Regions from separate parts of the Micromonospora matsumotoense genome, predicted to be linked through region 2. Evidence: riboswitches for the same ligand, from Rfam matches in the RefSeq annotation. Region 2 holds a riboswitch; each other region holds the start of a gene.
What was found. A riboswitch is a leader RNA that binds a small molecule or an ion and turns the genes downstream of it on or off. The one in region 2 is predicted to bind cobalamin.
Positions count from the first base shown of each region.

Region 1: linked by a shared signal. The riboswitch ahead of ACQP1S_RS19625 (ribonucleoside-diphosphate reductase subunit alpha) and the one ahead of ACQP1S_RS12045 (hypothetical protein) in region 2 are both predicted to bind cobalamin.
Region 3: linked by a shared signal. The riboswitch ahead of bluB (5,6-dimethylbenzimidazole synthase) and the one ahead of ACQP1S_RS12045 (hypothetical protein) in region 2 are both predicted to bind cobalamin.

Region 1 is NZ_CP192025.1:4,479,886-4,486,456, forward strand. It holds gene ACQP1S_RS19615 (oxidoreductase) at 1-116, opposite strand, end outside; gene ACQP1S_RS19620 (helix-turn-helix transcriptional regulator) at 243-1,130, shown strand; cobalamin riboswitch at 1,157-1,376, shown strand; gene ACQP1S_RS19625 (ribonucleoside-diphosphate reductase subunit alpha) at 1,496-3,874, shown strand; gene ACQP1S_RS19630 (ribonucleotide-diphosphate reductase subunit beta) at 3,928-4,905, shown strand; gene ACQP1S_RS19635 (ABC-F family ATP-binding cassette domain-containing protein) at 5,034-6,571, opposite strand, start outside.
Region 2 is NZ_CP192025.1:2,716,598-2,723,168, forward strand. It holds partial or broken gene ACQP1S_RS12035 (ECF transporter S component) at 1-13, opposite strand, end outside; gene ACQP1S_RS12040 (ABC transporter ATP-binding protein) at 10-1,647, opposite strand; gene ACQP1S_RS12045 (hypothetical protein) at 1,705-2,316, opposite strand; cobalamin riboswitch at 2,433-2,645, opposite strand; gene ACQP1S_RS12050 (FAD-dependent monooxygenase) at 2,751-4,238, opposite strand; gene ACQP1S_RS12055 (TetR/AcrR family transcriptional regulator C-terminal domain-containing protein) at 4,307-4,972, shown strand; gene ACQP1S_RS12060 (bulb-type lectin domain-containing protein) at 5,605-6,571, opposite strand, start outside.
Region 3 is NZ_CP192025.1:4,989,364-4,995,934, reverse strand. It holds gene ACQP1S_RS21035 (sensor histidine kinase) at 1-985, opposite strand, end outside; gene ACQP1S_RS21030 (multicopper oxidase family protein) at 992-2,554, opposite strand; gene ACQP1S_RS21025 (hypothetical protein) at 2,524-2,742, opposite strand; gene ACQP1S_RS21020 (VanZ family protein) at 3,539-4,261, shown strand; gene ACQP1S_RS21015 (ATP-binding protein) at 4,146-4,577, shown strand; cobalamin riboswitch at 4,711-4,907, shown strand; gene bluB (5,6-dimethylbenzimidazole synthase) at 4,945-5,589, shown strand; gene ACQP1S_RS21005 (hypothetical protein) at 5,663-5,998, shown strand.

The sequences.
Region 1 (6,571 bases), 1.8 Mb from region 2:
GCGCCGTGGCGGGCCAGCGCGGCGGCGGTGACCAGGCCGAGGCCCGAGTTCGCGCCGGTCACCACAGCGGTACGGCCGTGCTGGTCGGGGATACGGTCGGCGGTCCACTCGGTCATCTGCTGCTCCTGGGAGGTCGGGTGGACCGTCGACGTTAGGAGCAATCCGGACGGGATCGGTCGTTCCCGGTTGCCCAGGTCTGCTGGACCTACCATCGACGGTCCGGGCCGCGACACACTGGCGGCATGAGCCATCCGTACGCCCGCGAACTCGGCGACTTCCTACGCGCCCGGCGCGGCCGGCTGCACCCCCGCGACGTGGGCCTGGAGCCGGGCGGCCGGCGTAGGGTCACCGGGCTGCGACGCGAGGAACTGGCCCTGCTCGCCGGGTTGAGCACCGACTATTACCAGCGGATGGAGCAGGGCCGCGAGGTTCGCCCGTCCGACCAGGTGCTCGACGCGATCGCCAGCGCGCTCGGCCTCGACGACGAGGAGCGCCAGCACCTGTTCACCCTGGCCCGCGCCGCCCGCCGGCCGGTGCCCGCCCGGGTGGACCACGGTCCGGAGCGGGTGCCGGAGAGCACCCGGCGGCTGCTGCGGGTGCTGGACACCCCGGCGGTCGTGCTCGGTCGCCACCTGGACCTGCTCGCCTGGAACCCGTGGGCGGTGGCGCTGCTCGGCGACCCGGCGGCCCACCCGCCGGACCGGCTCAACATGCTCCTGCTGATGTTCGACGACCGGATGACCGGGGCGCGGGGCTGCGCGGCCTGGGAACAGCAGGCCATGGACTACATCGCCATGATGCGCGCCGCCGTCGCCACGGACCCCACCCATCCCCGGGCCACCGCGATCGTCGGTGAGCTGAGCATCCGCAGCGCCGAATTCCGGCGGCTGTGGTCCCGGCACGACGTGCGCGGGTCGGTCAGCGGCACCAAGACCTTCCAGGTCCCCGAGGTCGGCGACATCGTCCTGGACTGGGACACCTACCCGCTGCCCGGCAGTCCCGGCCCGGTCATGCTGGTCTTCACCGCCGAGCCGGGCAGCGCCGACGCGGACGCGCTGCGGCTGCTTGCCTCGCTGCGCGCGACCGGGCGGTCGCAGGAGAGTTATCCGACACGCCCACGCGACATCTAGTGTTGCATCTCCCCCATCCACGCCATATATGGTGTCCCACGCAGCTGGTTCTACCAAGCCCGAAGGGTGCGGTCGAGGCAACAGGGAACCCGGTGTGAATCCGGGACTGCCCCGCAGCGGTGAGTGGGAACGACCGCCGTCATCGAGCACTGGACCGCAAGGTCTGGGAAGCGACGGCCAGTAGGCGACCGGCGACCCCGGTCAGGCCCGCGAGTCCGAAGACCTGCCAGTGCGCCGTGCGCTGCTGCGCGCGGCGGTCGGAGGTCGCGCGGGACGACCGACGCCAGCACCCGGGCCGGCCGCTGCGCCGCGTCCGTTGGCGTTCTCCCGCGTCCGAGGGCCATCGGTGACAGCGAGGAGAGGTCATGACGAACGTAGCGGAGAGTCCCCCGTCCGATACCGACGGCGCGGAGTCACGCCGACCGGCGATGCGGGTGCGCAAGCGCAACGGCGACACCGAGCCGGTGGACGTCAACAAGATCGTCAAGGCGGTCGAGCGGTGGGCCACCGACCTGGACGAGGTCGACCCGCTGCGGGTGGCCACCAAGACGATCAGTGGCCTCTACGACGGGGCGACCACCGCCGAACTGGACAAGCTGTCGATCCAGACGGCCGCGGAGCTGATCGGCACGGAACCCCAGTACTCCCGGCTGGCCGCCCGGTTGTTGGCCGGCTACGTGGAGAAGGAGGTACGCGGGCAGGCGGTGGCGAGCTTCAGCCAGTCCATCCGGTACGGCCACGGCCTCGGCCTGGTCTCCGACGACACGGCCGCGTTCGTGGCCCGCAACGCCCGCAAGCTCGACGACGCGGTGGACCCGGCGGGTGACCTGCGGTTCGAGTACTTCGGGCTGCGCACGGTCGCCGACCGCTACCTGCTGCGGCACCCCGAGTCGCGGCTGGTGGTGGAGACCCCCCAGTACTGGCTGCTGCGGGTGGCCTGCGGGCTGTCGGAGACGCCGGGCGAGGCGATCGGGTTCTACCGGCTGATGTCGTCGCTGGCCTACCTGCCGAGTTCGCCGACGTTGTTCAACTCCGGCACCCGGCACACCCAGATGTCGTCGTGCTTCCTGGTCGACTCGCCGCGCGACGAGCTGGACTCGATCTACGAGCGCTACCACCAGGTGGCGAAGCTGTCGAAGTTCTCCGGCGGCATCGGCATCTCCTGGTCGCGGGTACGCGGCCGGGGCGCGCTGATCCGGGGCACCAACGGTCGGTCGAACGGAATCGTGCCGTTCCTCAAGACCCTCGACGCCGGGGTGGCGGCGGTCAACCAGGGCGGCCGGCGCAAGGGGGCGGCCTGCGTCTATCTGGAACCGTGGCATCCGGACGTCGAGGAGTTCCTGGAGCTGCGGGACAACACCGGCGAGGAGGCCCGGCGTACCCACAATCTCAACCTGGCCAACTGGATTCCGGACGAGTTCATGCGCCGGGTCGAGGCCGACGGCGACTGGTCGCTGATCGACCCGTCGGACGCCCCGGAGCTGCCCGACCTGTACGGCGAGGAGTTCGACGCCGCGTACCGGGTCGCGGAGAAGAAGGCGGTCCGGACGGTCCGGGCCCGGGACCTGTACGGCCGGATGATGCGCACCCTGGCGCAGACCGGCAACGGGTGGATCACGTTCAAGGACCCGGCCAACCGGCTGTCCAACCAGACCGGCGTCCCGGGCAACACGATCCACCTGTCCAACCTGTGCACCGAGATCCTGGAGGTGAACAGCGACACCGAGACGGCGGTCTGCAACCTGGGCTCGGTCAACCTCGGCGCGCACCTCACCGGGGACGGCGTCGACTGGGAGAAGCTGCGCGCCACGGTACGGACGGCGGTGGTGTTCCTGGACCGGGTGATCGACATCAACTACTACCCGGCCGCGCAGGCGGCGGCGTCCAACCCGCGCTGGCGGCCGGTCGGGCTGGGGCTGATGGGCCTGCAGGACGCGTTGTTCGCGTTGCGTCTGCCGTTCGACTCCGCCGGGGCCCGGGAGCTGTCCACCCGGGTGCAGGAGGAGATCTTCCTGACCGCCCTGGAGACGTCGACCGGCCTGGCCGAACGGTTCGGCGCGCACCCCGCGTACGCCGAGACCCGGGCGGCCCGGGGTGACCTGCACCCGGACCTGTGGGGGGTCGAACCCACCCAGGTCGACCGGTGGGCCGCGCTGCGGACCCGGATCGCGGCGCACGGCCTGCGCAACTCGCTGCTGGTGGCGATCGCCCCGACCGCCACCATCGCGTCGATCGCCGGCTGCTACGAGTGCATCGAGCCGCAGGTGTCCAACCTGTTCAAGCGCGAGACCATGTCCGGGGAGTTCCTTCAGATCAACACCTACCTGGTCCGCGAGCTGAAGGCGCGCGGGTTGTGGACGTCGGAGATCCGCGACCAGATCAAGCGGGCCGAGGGGTCGGTGCAGGGGATCGTCGACCTGCCCGCCGAGGTGCGGGAGTTGTTCCGCACCGCGTGGGAGCTGCCGCAGCGGGCGCTGATCGACCTGGCCGCCGCGCGGGCGCCCTACATCGACCAGTCGCAGTCGCTGAACCTGTTCCTGAGCGCGCCGACCATCGGCAAGCTGTCCTCGATGTACCTGCACGCCTGGAAGTCCGGGCTGAAGACCACCTACTACCTGCGGTCGCGTCCCGCGACCCGGATCCAGCAGGCCACCGTCACCGTCGCCCCGGTCGTCGCGGCCGGCGATGCCGAGGCGCTGGCCTGCTCCCTGGAGAACCCCGAGAGCTGCGAGGCCTGCCAGTGACCACCGTCGACGAACCCCGCACCGGTGAGCGGCACCTGCTGCTCGACCCCGGCATGGACCTCACCCTGCGGCCGATGCGCTACCCGCACTTCTTCGACCGGTTCAAGGACGCCATCCGCAACACCTGGACGGTGGAGGAGGTCGACCTGCACTCCGACCTCGCCGACCTGGAACGGCTCTCGCCGGCCGAGCGGCATCTGGTGTCCCGGTTGGTGGCGTTCTTCGCCACCGGCGACACCATCGTCGCCAACAACCTGGTGCTCAACCTCTATCAGCACGTCAACTCCCCGGAGGGCCGGCTCTACCTGTCCCGGCAGCTGTTCGAGGAAGCCGTACACGTGCAGTTCTATCTGAACCTGCTCGACACCTACGTCCCCGACGAGCAGGAACGCTTCGCCGCGTTCGCCGCCATCGAGAACATCCCCTCGATCCGGCGCAAGGCCGAGTTCTGCTTCCGTTGGATCGACTCGGTCTTCGGCCTGCGGGAGCTGCGCACCCGCGCCGACCGGCGGGCGTTCCTGCTCAACCTGATCTGCTTCGCCGCCTGCATCGAGGGGCTGTTCTTCTACGGCGCGTTCGCCTACGTCTACTTCCTGCGGTCCCGGGGGCTGCTCAACGGATTGGCCTCCGGCACCAACTGGGTCTTCCGCGACGAGTCGATGCACATGGCGTTCGCGTTCGACGTGGTGGAGACCGTCCGCCGGGAGGAGCCGGAGCTGTTCGACGCCGAGCTGGAGCGGCAGGTCACCGAGATGCTCGCCGAGGCGGTCGAGTGCGAGGTGCAGTTCGCCGAGGACCTGCTCGAACAGGGCGTCTCGGGGCTCTCGCTGACGGACATGCGGGCGTACCTGGAGCATGTGGCGGACCGGCGGCTCGTCCAGCTCGGCATCGCGCCGCGCTACGGCGCGCAGAACCCGTTCGCATTCATGGACCTGCAGGACGTACAGGAGCTGTCGAACTTCTTCGAGCGGCGGGTGTCGGCCTACCAGGTGGGCGTCAGCGGCAGCGTCACCTTCGACGACGACTTCTAGCCGACCGCACGGGCCCCGGCCCGGTCCGGGCGCGGCCGACCCGCACGACCACCGGACCGGGCCGGTTCCCGGCCAGGGCCGGTCCGGTGGTGCGTGACACCACCGGGCCGGACCGGGTCACCCGCCGGTCACTGCGGTGCGCCGGCCTCGGTGAGCCGGCCGTCGGCCAGCCGGAGCCAGCGGGTCACGGCGATCCCGGCCAGGAACCGGTCGTCGTGGCTGACCACCACCAACGCGCCCCGGTACGCCAGCAGCGCGCTCTCCAGCTGCGCGACGCTGACCAGGTCCAGGTTGTTGGTGGGCTCGTCGAGCAGCAGCAGGTGCGGTGCCGGTTCGGCGAAGAGCAGGCAGGCCAGGGTGGCGCGCAGCAGTTCCCCGCCGGACAGCACCCCGACCGGCAGGTGGGCGCGGGCGCCCCGGAACAGGAACCGGGCCAGCAGGTTCATCCGGTCCGCCTCGGTCCGCGACGGCGCGAACCCGGCGAGGTTCTCCGCGACCGTGCCCGCCGGGTCGAGCAGGTCGAGGCGCTGCGACAGGTACGCCACCCGTCCCCCGGCCCTGACGGCGACGCCGGCCACCGGTTCCTGGTCACCACCGATCAGCCGCAGCAGGGTCGACTTGCCCGCACCGTTGGGCCCGGTCAGGGCGATCCGCTCGGGGCCCCGGATGGCCAGGTCGACCCCGTCGCCGGCGAAGACCGGCCGGCCCGCGTAGGCGGCCTGCACCCCCTGACCGTGGAAGACGGTACGGCCGGCCGGCAGCGTGGTGTCCGGCAGCTCGATGACGAGGTGGTCGTCGCGACGGGCGGCCCCGCTCGCCTGGTCCAGCCGGGCCTGGGCGTCGCTGACCCGGGCGGCGTGCACGTCGCTGGCCCGGCCCGCCGACACCTGGGCGTCGCGCTTGAGGTTGCCGGCGACGATCCGGGGCAGTCCCGCGTCGGCCAGGTTCCGCGCGGCGGTCGAGGCCCGCCGGGCCGCCCGTTCCCGGGCCTGCTGGAGTTCCCGCTTCTGCCGCTTCACGTCCTGCTCGGCCTGGCGCACCTGCCGCTCGGCGACCTCCCGCTCCGCCCCCGCCGCCTGCTCGTAGGCGGTGAAACTGCCGCCGTACCAGCGGATCTCGCCGTGGTCGAGGGCGGCGATGCGGTCCATCTCGTCGAGCAACGCCCGGTCGTGGCTGACCACGAGCAGGCAGCCCGTCCAGGACCGCAGCACGGCGAGCAGCCGCGCCCGCGCCTCCCGGTCGAGGTTGTTCGTCGGCTCGTCGAGCAGCAGCACGTCGGGCCGCTTGAGCAGCTCGGCGGCGAGGCCGAGGGAGACCACCTGGCCACCGCTGAGGGTGCCGAGCCGCCGGTCCAGCGCCACCTCGGCCAGCCCGAGCCGGTCGAGGGCGACCCGGGCACGTTCCTCGACGTCCCAGTCGTCCCCGACGGTGGTGAAGTGCTCCTCGGCGGTGTCACCGGCCTCGATGGCGTGCAGCGCGGCGATGACGTGGTCGACCCCGAGCAACTGGGCCACGCTCTGGTGCCGGGCGAAGGGCAGGTGCTGCGGCAGATAGCCCAGCACCCCCTCGACGGTGACGCTGCCGCCGGTCGGGCGGAGCTCCCCGGCGAGGAGTTTCAGCAGGGTCGACTTGCCGGCGCCGTTCGCCGCGACCAGGCCGGTGCGAC
Region 2 (6,571 bases):
GCAGCACGCTCATGCCGGCTCCCTGGTCGGCCCCAGCGCGGCGGTGACCTGCTCGACAGTGAGCCACGGGGCCGGGGCGAGGACCTTGGCCACCTGCGGGGCGAACGCCGGTGAGGCGAGCATGACCTCGGCCGTGGTGCCGTCGGCCACGATGTCCCCGTCGGCCATCACGATCACCCGGTCGGCGAGGTTCGCGACGAGTTCGACGTCGTGTGTCGCGACCACCACCGCGTGGCCGGCGGCAGCCAGCCCTCGTACCAGGGCGACGAACTGCCGCTTGGCGAGGTAGTCCAGGCCACGGGTCGGCTCGTCGAGCAGGACCACCGGTGGGGCGGCGGTGAGTTGGACGGCGAGGACGAGCGCCAGCCGCTGCCCCTCGGAGAGGTCCCGGGGGTGCCGGTCGCCGGGCAGACCGGGGGCGAGCCGGTCGAGCAGGGTGCGGCAGGTGCCGGCCGACGCGGCGGTCTCCCGGTCGGCCTGGCGGCACTCGGCGTCCACCGTCTCCAGGTAGAGCAGATCTCCCGGGGTCTGCGGGACGAGTCCGACGTGCCGGCGGGCCTGACCCGCCGACAGGTTCTTCGGATCGACGGTATCCCGCCCGCCCCCACCGGGGACGGTGACGGTGCCGGTGTGGCGGGGTCCGCTGCCCTGCACCGCCCAGAGCAGGCTCGACTTGCCGGAGCCGTTGCGGCCCATCAACGCGACGACCCGGCCGGCATGCAGGTCGAGGTCGACGCCGGCCACGGCGACGGTGCCCGGATACCGCACGACGATCTTCCGGGCGGTCAGCGCCGGGGTGGTCGCCGGGGCGGACGTCGGGTCGGGAGGCGTCGTGTCGGCGAGCTGCTGACGCAGGACGGCGGCCCGTCGGCGGGCGTCGCGGACCGACAGCGGCAGCGGTGCCCAGCCGGCCAGGCGGCCCAGCTCGACCAGCGGCGGCGCGAGATCGACATCGGCCAGCACCGCCGCCGGCTCCCCGTCGACCACCCGGCCGTCGCCGGGCAGGTAGAGCAGCCGGTCGGCGTACTGCACGACCCGTTCCAGGCGGTGTTCGGCCAGGACCACGGTCACGCCCAGGTCGTGGACCAGCCGGGTGACGGTGGCGAGGACGTCCTCGGCCGCGGTGGGGTCCAGGGCGGAGGTGGGTTCGTCGAGCACCAGCACCCGGGGGTGGGTGGTGAGGACCGCGCCGATGGCGACCCGCTGCTGCTGCCCGCCGGACAGGGTCCGCAGCGGCCGGTGTCGCAGCTCGGCTATGCCGAGCAGGTCGAGGGTCTCCTCCACCCGTTTGCGCATCACCGCCGCTGGCAGGGCCAACTGCTCCATGCCGTACGCCAGCTCTTCTTCGACGGTGTCGGTGACGAATCCGGACAGCGGGTCCTGGCCGACGACGCCGACGATGTCGGCGAGGTCGCGGGGCGGATGATGACGGGTGTCCCGGCCGTCGACGATGACGCTGCCATACAGGGTGCCGCCGGTGAAGTGCGGCACCAGCCCGTTGATCGCCCGCAGCAGCGTCGACTTGCCGGCCCCGGTGCGACCGGCGACCAGGCACAGTTCGCCCTCATCGACCCGCAGTGTCACCTCGCGCAGCGGCGGTGGACCGTCGTCGGTGTAGCGGACGGTCACCCGGTCAAAGGTGATCACGCGCGACCTCCGGGTAGGGGCGTCACCGGGTCGCTGGCGCGGGTGGACGCCATGGCGTCACTGACCGGCACGGCCACCGTCGTCCGCGTCGGCCAGGGCGGTGAGGATCCGGGCGTACGTGTCGACCAGGTCGTCGAGCCGGGCGAACGGATTGTCGCCCTTGGCCAGCAGTAGGAAGGTGGCTGGCCCGACCAGCACCGGTCGGGTGCTGATGCCCAGGTCACGCGCCTGCGCGTACTCGCCCAGGGCCTTTTCCGGATGCGCCGCGAACACGGTGTCGGGGTCGATCTCCGGCACCAGGTAGTGGTAGTTGGTGTCGAACCACTTGGTGAGTTCCAGCGCGGGTGCGGCATCGACGCCACGGGCCATGGCGAAGTAGGTGTCGAGTTGACCGAGGCCGAGCCGGGCGAAGCGGTGGGGGACCGCACCGACTGCGACGGCGGTGTCGAGCATGTGGTCGTAGTAGGAGAACGTGTTGGACGGGATGGCGTCGAGCCGGGCGTCGCGCAGCGTCCGCCACACGTCGGCGCGTAGCCCGGTGGCGATGTCCTCCAGGCCGGTGGCATCCAGCGTGCCGGCCCAGTACGCCTCGACGGCCCTCTTCCACTCGCGGTGGGCGCCGATCCGGGGGTAGCCGAGCACGGTGCTCTGCCCGAATGAGGTGGTCACAGGTGGTCCTTCCCTCGCGGTGACCGGCGACCACGCGAGAGAGGAAGACGGCTACGCCACGGCGTAGCCGACATTCCGCCCTGGCCCTCCCGAGAGGCCGCCGACGGCGCGTACCGGTGGTACGCGCAGTGCTGGCAGGTCTTCGGACTCGTGGGCGTGACACAGGGTCGCCTACTGGCCGTCGCTTCCCAGACCTTGCGGTCCAGTGCTCTGTTGACGGCGGTCGTTCCCACTCACCGCTGCGGGGCAGTCCCGGTCTTGCACCGGGTTCCCTCTTACGACGCCTCGCCCGAGGACGGGAGAGGCGAACCAGCACCGTCCGCGATCGTGCGCCCCACCGCCGCCTGCCGTGGCCGGTGTCCGAGGCGCGGGACACGGTTCTCGCCACAGGCGTACCGCCGCTGTTCGGGTCATGGGTGACCAGCTCGGACACGTTAACCCCCACGGGTGGTCTTCACCGTGGAAGAAGCGGGCTCGCCCGCCCAGACGGTCAGCGCGTTCGTGCGTTCGCTCGCCGGCTGGTCGTCGCGGCTGAGCCAGGCAACGTGGCCGTCGGGGCGAACGAGGATCTCGGTGACGCCGGCCAGGGCCGGGTGCGATCCGGCCGAGGCTGCCCCGAGGACGACGCGGTCGGCCCAGCTGGCCACCTCACCCGTCGCCGGGCCGGCGTCGGTCAACGTGAGTAGTGCGAACGAGCCTCCGCGCAGCAGTTCGTAGACGCTGGCGTGCGAGGTCAGCGCAACGTCGGGCATGCGGGCACCGATCAGTGGTTCCGCAGACGTGCCGTACCGGGTGTCGAGTGCCGAGACCGCGCCGGCGATCCGCCGGTTGACGACGTCGATGCCGAGCAGATCGTCGAGCAACGCGCGCAGGGCGGTCGCCGGCCGTTCGTACTGTCCGACGAGCGTCAGCTCTAGCAGCAGCGTCTGCACCTCGGTGTTGGCGGTGACGGCGGCACCGACCGGATGCCGCTCGTCGTGGTATGTGTCGAGCAGTCCGTCCGGTGCCCACCCGTGCACTGCCGCGGCCAGCTTCCAGCCGAGGTTCGCCGCGTCCTGCAGCCCGGTGTTGAGGCCCTGCCCGGCCGCCGGGAAGTGGATGTGCGCGGCGTCGCCGGCCAACAGGACGCGGCCGGCCCGGTATCGTGCGGCGAGTCGGGTGGCGTTGCCGAAGCGGGAGAGCCAGCGGGGCTCGGCGACCCCGAAATCCGTTCCGCAGACCCGCAGCAGCGAGGCCCGGAACTCGTCGAGCGTCACCGGCGTTGACGACGGCTCCCGCATCCGTTGCGGGTCGACGGCCACGAAGCGGGTCGTCCCGTCGCCGAGCGGGACGGCCAGCACCCCACCGGATTCGGCCCGGCCCAGGGTGGAGGCGTCCACGACGGCGAAGTCGCCGAGCAGGCCGGTGAGGGTCTCGTCGGTGCCGGGAAACTCGATCCCGGCTGCTTCCCGGACCACGCTGCGGCCACCGTCGCAGCCGACGGCATACATGGCCCGCAGCACGGTGTCGCCGACCGTGACGGCGACACCGTCGGCGTCCTGGGAGACCCCGGTTACCGCTGCACCACGCGAGATCGGTACGCCCAGGCCCCGCACCCATTCGGTCAGCAGCCGCTCGGTCTGCGCCTGGGCGAGGAACAGCGTGTACCCGTGCCGGCTGTCCAGCGCGGCGAAGTTCAGCCGGGTCGGTAGTCCCGCGAAGTGCCATCCGGGCACAGGTTTTCCCTGCGACAGAAATGTGCCGGCCAGCCCGCGCTGGTCCAGCACCTCGACGCTTCGCGGGTGCAGGGTGAGCGCCCGCGAGTGGCGCTGGGGCGAGTCGCGCCGTTCCATGACCCGCACGCGGACCCCGGCCAGGGCCAGTTCCCCGGCGAGCATCAGCCCGGTGGGGCCCGCTCCCACCACGATCACCTCGGCATCCATCCGATACTCCCATCCCGCATGATTAATGAACATCGTTCACGTGAACGTGGTTCACTATAGTGCTGACCATGGGCGCTGAGGCAACCCCCGAACCGAAATCAGGTCCGACCCGAGGTCGGCCGCCCAGGCTCGACCGTGAGCGCACCATCGACGAGGCGCTGCGCCTGCTGAACGAGGGCGGGCTGGACGCGCTGACCATGCGCCGTCTCGCCGAGGCGCTGAACGCGCAGGCCGGAGCCCTCTACCGGTACTTCGCCACCAAACAGGACCTGCTCACCGCGATGGCCGAACGGATGCTCACCGGATGCGCAGACGACGCCGACGGCCCGGACTGGGCGCAGACCGTCACGGCTCTCGCCCATCGGCTGCGCGCGTCCCTGCTCGCCCACCGCGACGGCGCCCGCGTCTATGCCGGCACCCGTTCGATCGGGCCGAACACCCTGGGGTTCGCCGAGGCCGCCGTCGCGGCGCTCATCGAGGCGGATTTCGCGCCCGACGACGCCGCACGTGCGATGTTCTCGATCGTGCACTTCACCATCGGGCACACCCTTGAGGAACAAGCGGCCGCCGGCGACCTGGCCGACCTGACCCAACTGCGCAGGGCCCTGGATCCCGGGGCCTATCCCGCGTTGGCGGCAGCCGGTGCGGCACTGACCGATCCCGGCTTCGCCACCCACTTCGAATTCGGGCTCACAGCCCTGATCGACGGCCTACGTGTCGGGCTCCGAAAATAGGCCGGGAATCCCTGTCCTGGGCATGACAGTGGTCGGCTGAGGCCGAGGTGAGGGACCTTCCGGCAGGCTACGGCTGGCTCGGTGTCGTCATCGGCGGCTGGCCGCTGCGCCGAACTGGTCCACGTCGACGTCAGACAACTCGGCAACATCCCCGACGGCGGCGGCCACACAAGGTCCCCGGCCGGCATCGCCGCCGGGGTGGAGCGCGGGCCGAGCCGAGGCAGGGGATCGGGTGCAGTCCCAGACGACCGGCGGGGTGCCGTTGGCGGTGTTGCTGCTCGGCACGTCGAGGCAGCGCCCGATAGATGCTGACCAGGCTGGTCGGCGTCGGCGTCGGCGTCTGCGGATCGCCGGTGACGCCGCCGCTGACCCGGTAGACCACCGTGCCGTGCGCGGGCACGCTCGCGCTGATCGTGCCGCTGCTGGCCGTCGTGGCACCACTCAAGGCATCCACCAGCGGATCCGCTCTTGCCGATGGCCGCGGCCGTGTGCACGAACCGGCAGCAGGTAGCCACCGCTCCATCAAGCGGGGGAGACCCACGGCGGGCTGCCCCGGTAGCTCTCCGGCTCACCGGGCGAGTCGGTGGCGCGAACGCCAGGGCCGGGAGCCGTGGCGTTCGCGTCGCCGCTCGTCAGTAGCTGCAGCCCGAAGTCGGCAGGCTGGTCACCGGCGGGGGCGCGGCCCCGTCGTACACGGCCAGGAGCCACGGCTGGGGACAGCGGCTGCCGCCGCCCACCTGGATCGCCAGGTGCAGGTGTGGTCCGGTGGAGTTGCCGGTGTTGCCCGTGTCGCCAATCTGCTGACCTGCGGACACCTGCGCGCCGGACCCGACACGGTGGGCGGAGAAGTGGCAGTACGTGAAGATCGCGCCGAGCGCGGTGAGCGTGGCGCCATTGCCGCAGCTGGCGTTGTAGAATGTCTGGACGGTGCCACTCGCCACGGCCAGGGCCGGCGTTCCCGTCGGGACCCCGATGTCGACGGCCGGGTAGTCATGATGCGGGTCGTCGTACCTGCTGCGGGGCGCGGCGCTACGCGGCAGCGGAAGCGAGTGCTGCCCGACGACGGTGTTGGTGAACCAGATCGCCGTGGCGCCCTGGTACAGCACGAGGTTGCCGTCGTTCTGCAGTACGAGGTGGACTCCGCTCCGGCCGGGTGTGTTGGTCTGCCAGATGAACGTGCCGTTGGCCCGGTACAGGACCAGGTTGCCGTCGGTCTGCATGTCCAGGTAGGCGCCTGGATGGCCGTCGGTGTCGGTCTGCCACGAGTATGAGCCGTTCGGCCGGTAGAGGACCAGGTTGCCGTCGGTCTGCATGGCCAGCTTGTGGCGCCTGTCCGCCGAGTACATGTCCTGACCGGGCGTCAACCGCTCGCCCGGCGACAGGACGCTCTTGGGGATCCAGGTGTCGGTCTGCCACAGCACCCGGCCGGACTGCAGCAGCACGAGGTTGCCGTCGTCCTGCAGTTCGAGGCGGGCTCCGCTCCGGCCGGGTGTGTTGGTCTGCCAGATGAACGTGCCGTTGGCCCGGTACAGGACCAGGTTGCCGTCGGTCTGCATGTCCAGGTAGGCGCCTGGATGGCCGTCGGTGTCGGTCTGCCAC
Region 3 (6,571 bases), 2.3 Mb from region 2:
CGTCATCGACGATCTCGAGGCCGACGTCGTCCGCGGCATAGCGCAGCGTCACCGCGACCGACGTGGCGTTCGCGTGCCGCAGCACGTTGGTCAGCGACTCCTGCGCGATGCGGTACAGCGTCAACCCGACAGCGGGAGGGAGGAGCCGCGCCTCGCCGACGCTGTCGAACGCCACCCGCAGGCCGGCGTCGGCGACCCGGCCGAGCAGGTCCTCGATCTGGGTCTCGTCGGGCAACGGATGCCGGTCCGGGTCCGTCGGCGCGTCCGGCTCGCGCAGCAGACGTACAGCCGCTGCCAACTCGCCGATCGCGTCCGCATTGATCCGCCTGGTGGTGTCGAGCATCGCGCGGGCGGCGTCGGGGTCGTCGACGACCAGTTCCCGCGCGAGGTTCACCTGGATGCCGACGACCGCGATGGTGTGGGCGGTGACATCGTGCAACTCCCGGGCGATGCGCAGCCGCTCGGCGAGCAGCCGCCGGGCCGACTCGCGCTCCTGCTGGCCACGCTCCGCGGCGAGCCGGGCCGCGAACTCGTGCGTGAGCAACTCCCGGGTACGCACGGCGGTGCCGGCGACGAGGGCGAGGGCGAGCATCGCGGCCTCCCGTAGCGCGCCGTCGAGCAGTTCGAGCGGTGGCGCACCGGCGTGCAGCACCCAGCCGGTGGAGACCAGCAGGGTCGAGGTACCGACCGCCGCCCCGACGAGCGGCTGGCCGCAGCGGGCCACCGTGTACAACGGCACGAGCAGCGGCCAGATGGGCGAGACACCGGAGAAGTCCGTCAGGTTGTAACCCATGACGGCGATCAGAGACAGCACGAGCACGAGCACCGGCCGTTCGCGTCGCACGAGCAGCAGAACACCCATGACGATGCCGAGCGAGCACGCCGCCGCGGTGGACGACTCGCTCGACGGCTCGGCGGCCACCGCGGTCGCGACCGTGATCACGCCGGCACTGACCACCGCGAGGAGGATGTCGACCGGGCCCATCCGACCTCAATTCCCGTGACCGTCGTGGACCGCGCCCGGACCGGCCGGCACGAGCGGCGCGTCCTGCGGCGACACGGTGAGGAATTGTCCCATCATGCCGGCGTCCTCGTGCGCGAGGAGGTGGCAGTGGAACATGTACGGCCACCGGATGTCGGAGTGGTCGAGGAACCGTACGGCCAACCGTACGGTGGCGCCCGGCCGGACGTACACCGTGTCCTTGTCCCCGCGCAGGTACTCCGGCGGCGCCGACCCGTCGATGTCGAGAATGTGGAATGCCGAGCCGTGCACATGGAAATTGTGCGGGATCGACTGCCCGTTGACGATCTGCCACAACTCCACCGAGCCGGTCCGCACCACTCGGTCCACGCGGGCGACGTCCATGGTCCGGTCATTGAGGAGAAAGTCGCCCATCTCCAGCCGGAACGGCTCCGGGCGCGTCGGCACCGGCACCGGCACCTCGCGGCCCAACCGGGCGGGCAGGGGCGCGGACGGCCGCAGGGTCGCTGCGGCGATCATCTTGATCAGGTCGTGGGTGTCCCCGCCGCCGGCTAGCCGCTGGTAGGCGAAGTTCGCGCCGAGCGGTGGCGGGAAGCCGCGTAGGACCACTTCCTCGCCGGGCCGGAACGCCACCACGATCTCGGCGCGCTCGCCGGGCGAGAGCATCAGCCGGTTCAGGCTCAGGGGCGTCCCGCGTGCCCCCGCGTCGGTCGCGACGAGGGAGAAATCCCGGTCGTCGGTGAAACCGACGTGGAAGATCCGGGCGTTGGCGCCGTTGAGCAGTCGGAGCCTGACCAGGGTGGTGCTCACCTCGACGTACGGGTCGTAGGTCCCGTTGACGAGGATCTTGTCGCCGAGCAGCCCCGTGATCGTGAGCCCACCGAACGCCAGATCCGACAGGTCCAACGTGCCATCGTCGTCGATTCTGCGGTCCTGCAGGATCAACGGGATGTCGTCCACGCCGTAGTGGTTCGGCAGCGACGCCGCGTCATCGTCGCCGTCGTCGACGATGACGAGTCCGCCGATGCCGCGGTAGACGTGCGCTGCGGTGGCGTGGTGCAGGTGCGGGTGATACCAGAGCGTGGCGGCCCGCTGTTGCACGGTCCAGGACGGCTGCCACGTACGCCCGGGGTGGATCGGCTGGTGCGGGCCGCCGTCCATCACGGCCGGTAGATGCATCCCGTGCCAGTGCAGCGTGGTGGTCTCGGGCAGATGGTTGCTGACGTCCATCGCCACCCGGTCGCCGCGCCGGACGCGTAGGGTCGGCCCGAGGATCGGCCCGTTGACCCCCCACGTGGCGGTGGTGGTGCCGGGCAGCAGTTCGGTGCGGCCCTCCCCGAGTGCCAGCCGGAAACGCCGGCGGCCATCGGCGTCGATCGTCGGCTCCAGCACGGGCGGGATCCGCAGCCGGTTGCGGAACGACAGCGTCCCGACGTTGCTTCGTCCCGAGTCGGCGTAGAGGTAGCCGACGAGCCCGGCGGCCGGCGCGACCACGAGCCCGCCGATCGCGGCCAACCCGCCCAGGACGGTCCGGCGGCTGGTCAACGCCGTGCCCCACGGCGCAGGCTCCACACCATCAGCACGACCCCGATGAGGATCACCCACCAGCCCAGCAGCGCTTCGGGCATCGGGACGAATCCGGGATCGTCGAACCACACGTCCGGCGGAACGAAGAACCAGCCGAGGTTGAACACGAGGCCCACCAGGGCCACCACCAGTCCGGCCCACAGCAGCCGGTTGACACTTCGCTGTCCGCTCATACGGAAACGGTAGGAACCGGCGGTACCGGCCCACATCCGCCGGCAGGAGTCGAAACCCGTACTCTACCGGGCGTACGGCCCTGAGACCGTCGGTCAGGGTAGGACGGTAACGGCGGATCGACGATCAACGTCCACCCGTTCAGCTCGACGATGGGCAGTCGAGCAACGTCGGCAGCCGCGCGGAAACCGACCGAACCGGCCGCAGAACCTTCGGCAGCAGCACGAATCCACTCAACGGGAGTGTCGGCCGCAAGAGGAACCCTTGGTCCAGGGCTCCGCTGCATGGTGCTTGAGTGACCTCGGCTCCGCTGTCCGCGTCCGCCGGTCCGCCGAGGATGCCGAGGCCACCGTGGGTCGGCCGGATCCGGTATCCGGTCGACGTCAGGGTGTGGGTCGGCTCTCGCTGGTAGCGCTGGTGTGCTGCCCCGTGCACGCGGTGGGAGCTACCAGCGCTTCGTCCTCGGTGAGCGTTGCGCTCACGGGCCCTCGCCGATGCGGAAGCCGTGGTCAGGAACATGGGCGGGCTGGATGAGGTCAGGTTGACGACAACGTGCAGATACCGGACCTCCTCCTGCGGCAGGAGGCTGCGATCACCGGCGCGCTCGTCACCCCGCCACCAGACAACGGCGGCTGACGGTCTCTGCGCCGAGTGCATCATCTCGCCGTTGCTGTGCCGTCCGGCAGTTGGCAGCAGGGCTACGGGCCGGGGCGCGGACGACGGCGCTCGGCGCGTGTATCGCGGACGTATGGAGAATCGCATACGCCACCGCAACGGGCCGCCGGCTTCGATGGGGGCATGGACCACAGCACATCCCCGTCGGTACCGTCCCGTCTCGTCCGCCGGATCCTGCCCGCCGGCCTGGCTCTTCTCGGGTTGGCGGGCGTGGCGTTCGTGGTACGGCGGCCGCTCCTGATGTCCGCTCCGAGGTGTCTGGCCGGGCGGTGGCACGGCTGCTACGACACGTTCAACGGGGTGGTGCTGATGATGTTGGTGGGGCTGCCGTTGGCGGCCCTGGCGGTGTGGGCGCTGGCGCGCTGTCGGCGTGCTGCCGGCGTCGTCCCGGTGTGGCGGCTGTCGCTGGCCGAGGTGGGCATGGTCTACGGGACGGTGCCGTTGGTGTGGATGACCCTGATGCCGGGGGCGGCGGCGGGACTCGGCCCCGGTCGGGTGAGTCTGGTCCCGTTGCGGGACCTGGTCACGATGGGGCCGGTCGGGATCGGCGGCAACCTGCTGATCTTTGCGGCGCTGGGGTTCTTCGCCCCGGTGCGGTTCGTGGCGTTCGCCTCGATGCCGCGGATCCTGGCGCTCGGCGCGGGCTGCTCGATCCTGGTGGAAACCGCCCAGTACGTCCTGTGGCTGGACCGGGTGTCGTCGGTGGATGACGTCCTGGTCAACGCCACCGGTGCCGTGCTGGCCGGGCTGGCGTCCCGCCACTGGTGGCGTACCCCGGCGGAGGCACGTCGGACCAGCCTTGCCCCCGCACCAGCGGCTCCGCCGAACTCCTGCTCCGGATGGTGACGAACCTCGTGCAGAACGCCATCGTGCACCACCTTCCCGCCGACGGCTCCGTGACGGTCCACACCGGGGCGCACGGCGACAGGAGCCTGCTGCGGATCGGGAACACGGCCGCCGGCTCCCACCCGCACTGGTGTCGACCTTCACCGAACCCTTCCAGCGCGGAACGGAACGCGTACGCACCGACGAACACGCCGGTGTCGGCCTCGGTCTCGCCATCGTGCACAGCATTGTCCGCGCCCACGCCGGGACCCTCGACCTCGTGCCCGACTCCCACGGAGGTCTCCTCGTCACGGTTCGGCTTCCCGGTACGCCGTAGCACCCCCGCCGAACGGTCCACAGGTGCCCGACGAACATCAGCTGTGACAACTGACGAGCGCCCGCTGTCGCGGGATCCTGCGCCGACCCGAGCGCCTCGCTCCACCTGTCCCTTCAACCTCTGTAGCATCGTCGGCGGCATGATCATGCGAGGTGCCCCGCGTGCGGGGAGAATCGGGAAGCCGGTGTGAATCCGGCACGGGCCCGCCGCGGTGACCGGGGAGCCACCGTCCATGCGCGAGGAGCGCAGCCACTGGCCGTAGGGCTGGGAAGGCGGACGGGCTGGCGTCGATCCGGGAGTCCGAAGACCGGCCTCGCGTCGACCGCCCACCCGTCGGGGGTGGGCCGAGCGCAGCGGGAGCCTGCCTGTGGAACTCTACGATGCCATCCATCGCCGCCGGGACGTCCGGGCCCAGTTCACCGGGGGGCCGGTGCCGGCCGACACCCTGCACCGGATCCTCGACGCCGCGCACGCCGCGCCCAGCGTCGGCTACTCGCAGCCGTGGGACTTCGTCCTGGTCCGTGACTCCGCCGTCCGTCGCCGGTTCCATCGGCACGTGCAGGCCGAGCGGGTCAGGTTCGCCGCCACCCTGGACGGCGCGGCGGCCGAACGGTTCGCGCGTATCAAGATCGACGGGGTGCGGGAGTCGACACTGTCGGTCGTCGTCACCTACGACCCGCAGCGCGGGGGCCCGGCCGTGCTCGGGCGGCACGCGATCGCCGACGCCGGCCTCTACTCGGTCTGCCTGGCCATCCAGAACTTCTGGCTCGCCGCCACCGCCGAGGGGCTGGGCGTCGGGTGGGTCTCCTTCTACCGGGAGGCGTTCCTCGCCCACCTGCTAGGCGTGCCGGCCGGCATCCGGCCGGTGGCCTGGCTCTGCGTCGGGCCGGTCACGCACCTGGAGGCCGTGCCCGACCTGGAACGGCACGGGTGGCGGCGGCGCAGGCCCCTCGCCGAGGCGGTGCACCAGGACCGCTGGTCGCAGCGGGTGACTGATCGACCGAACAGCTAATTCAGGTACGTCTATGCGGTGGCTAGGCTGGCGTTGCCTTGAGTCATCGCTCGGCTACGTCAGGAGGAGTTCCATGCGTACCACCGTCAAGGTCCTGGCGGCGTCCGCCCTTAGCGCCCTGAGCCTCGCCGCCGCCACCCCGGCCCTCGCCGCCGCCCCGGCGCCCTTCTGCGAGTCCGGCGCATCACAGTTCTACTGCGACGGCAACAGCACCGGCACGACGACCTGGAGCATCACCTGGTACTCCGGCAGTGTCGGCACCTTCACCGCCGGGTCGACCCTCTTCGCCGCCTGCCCGGCCAGCAACCTCGGCCACCCGGTGCAGGCCAGCTACAGCTACTTCGACGGCAGTACGACCCAGTACAGCGGCACCACCCAGTTCATCTGCCGCGGCGGCCCCTGGCAGTAGAGCCATCCCGCGTCCGGCGTGCGCGTGACCCACGCGCACGCCGGACAGGCTCTGATACTCCGGCCGCACCTTCCTGGTCTGGAATTGCGGCAGCTCATCAGCATGATCGACGTTTGAGGCGTGGGGGCCGTGACCGACGTTCGGCGACCGTATCGATCAGCTCGAACCCGGGCTCGACGCGCTCCACCAGAATCGACGGCCGCAGCCGTGAGTTCCCCCGCTTTGATGGAGCGGTGGTTACCTGCTGCCGGCTGGCGCAGGGGTGGCGATAGGTGGTTCGTCTGGCTGTGCCAGGCGGTCTCGTATTCGTTCGGGCCGAGGTAGCCCAGTTCCTTCTGGATACGGCGGGTGTTTGTACCAGCCGTCGAGGTAGGTGAAGATCGCGTTCTCGGCCTCGTCGCAGGTCCGCCAGGACGTGCGGTAGCTCAGTGTGGACCAGAAGTTCTCCATCAGGGCGTCGTAGCTGTCGCCGACGGAGCCCCTCGATGGCAGGATCCCGTTGTCCTGCAAGCGTTCCGCGAAGCGGAAAGACGGGTAGTTGGCGGCGCCGGTCGCACCGGCGACGCACGCCCG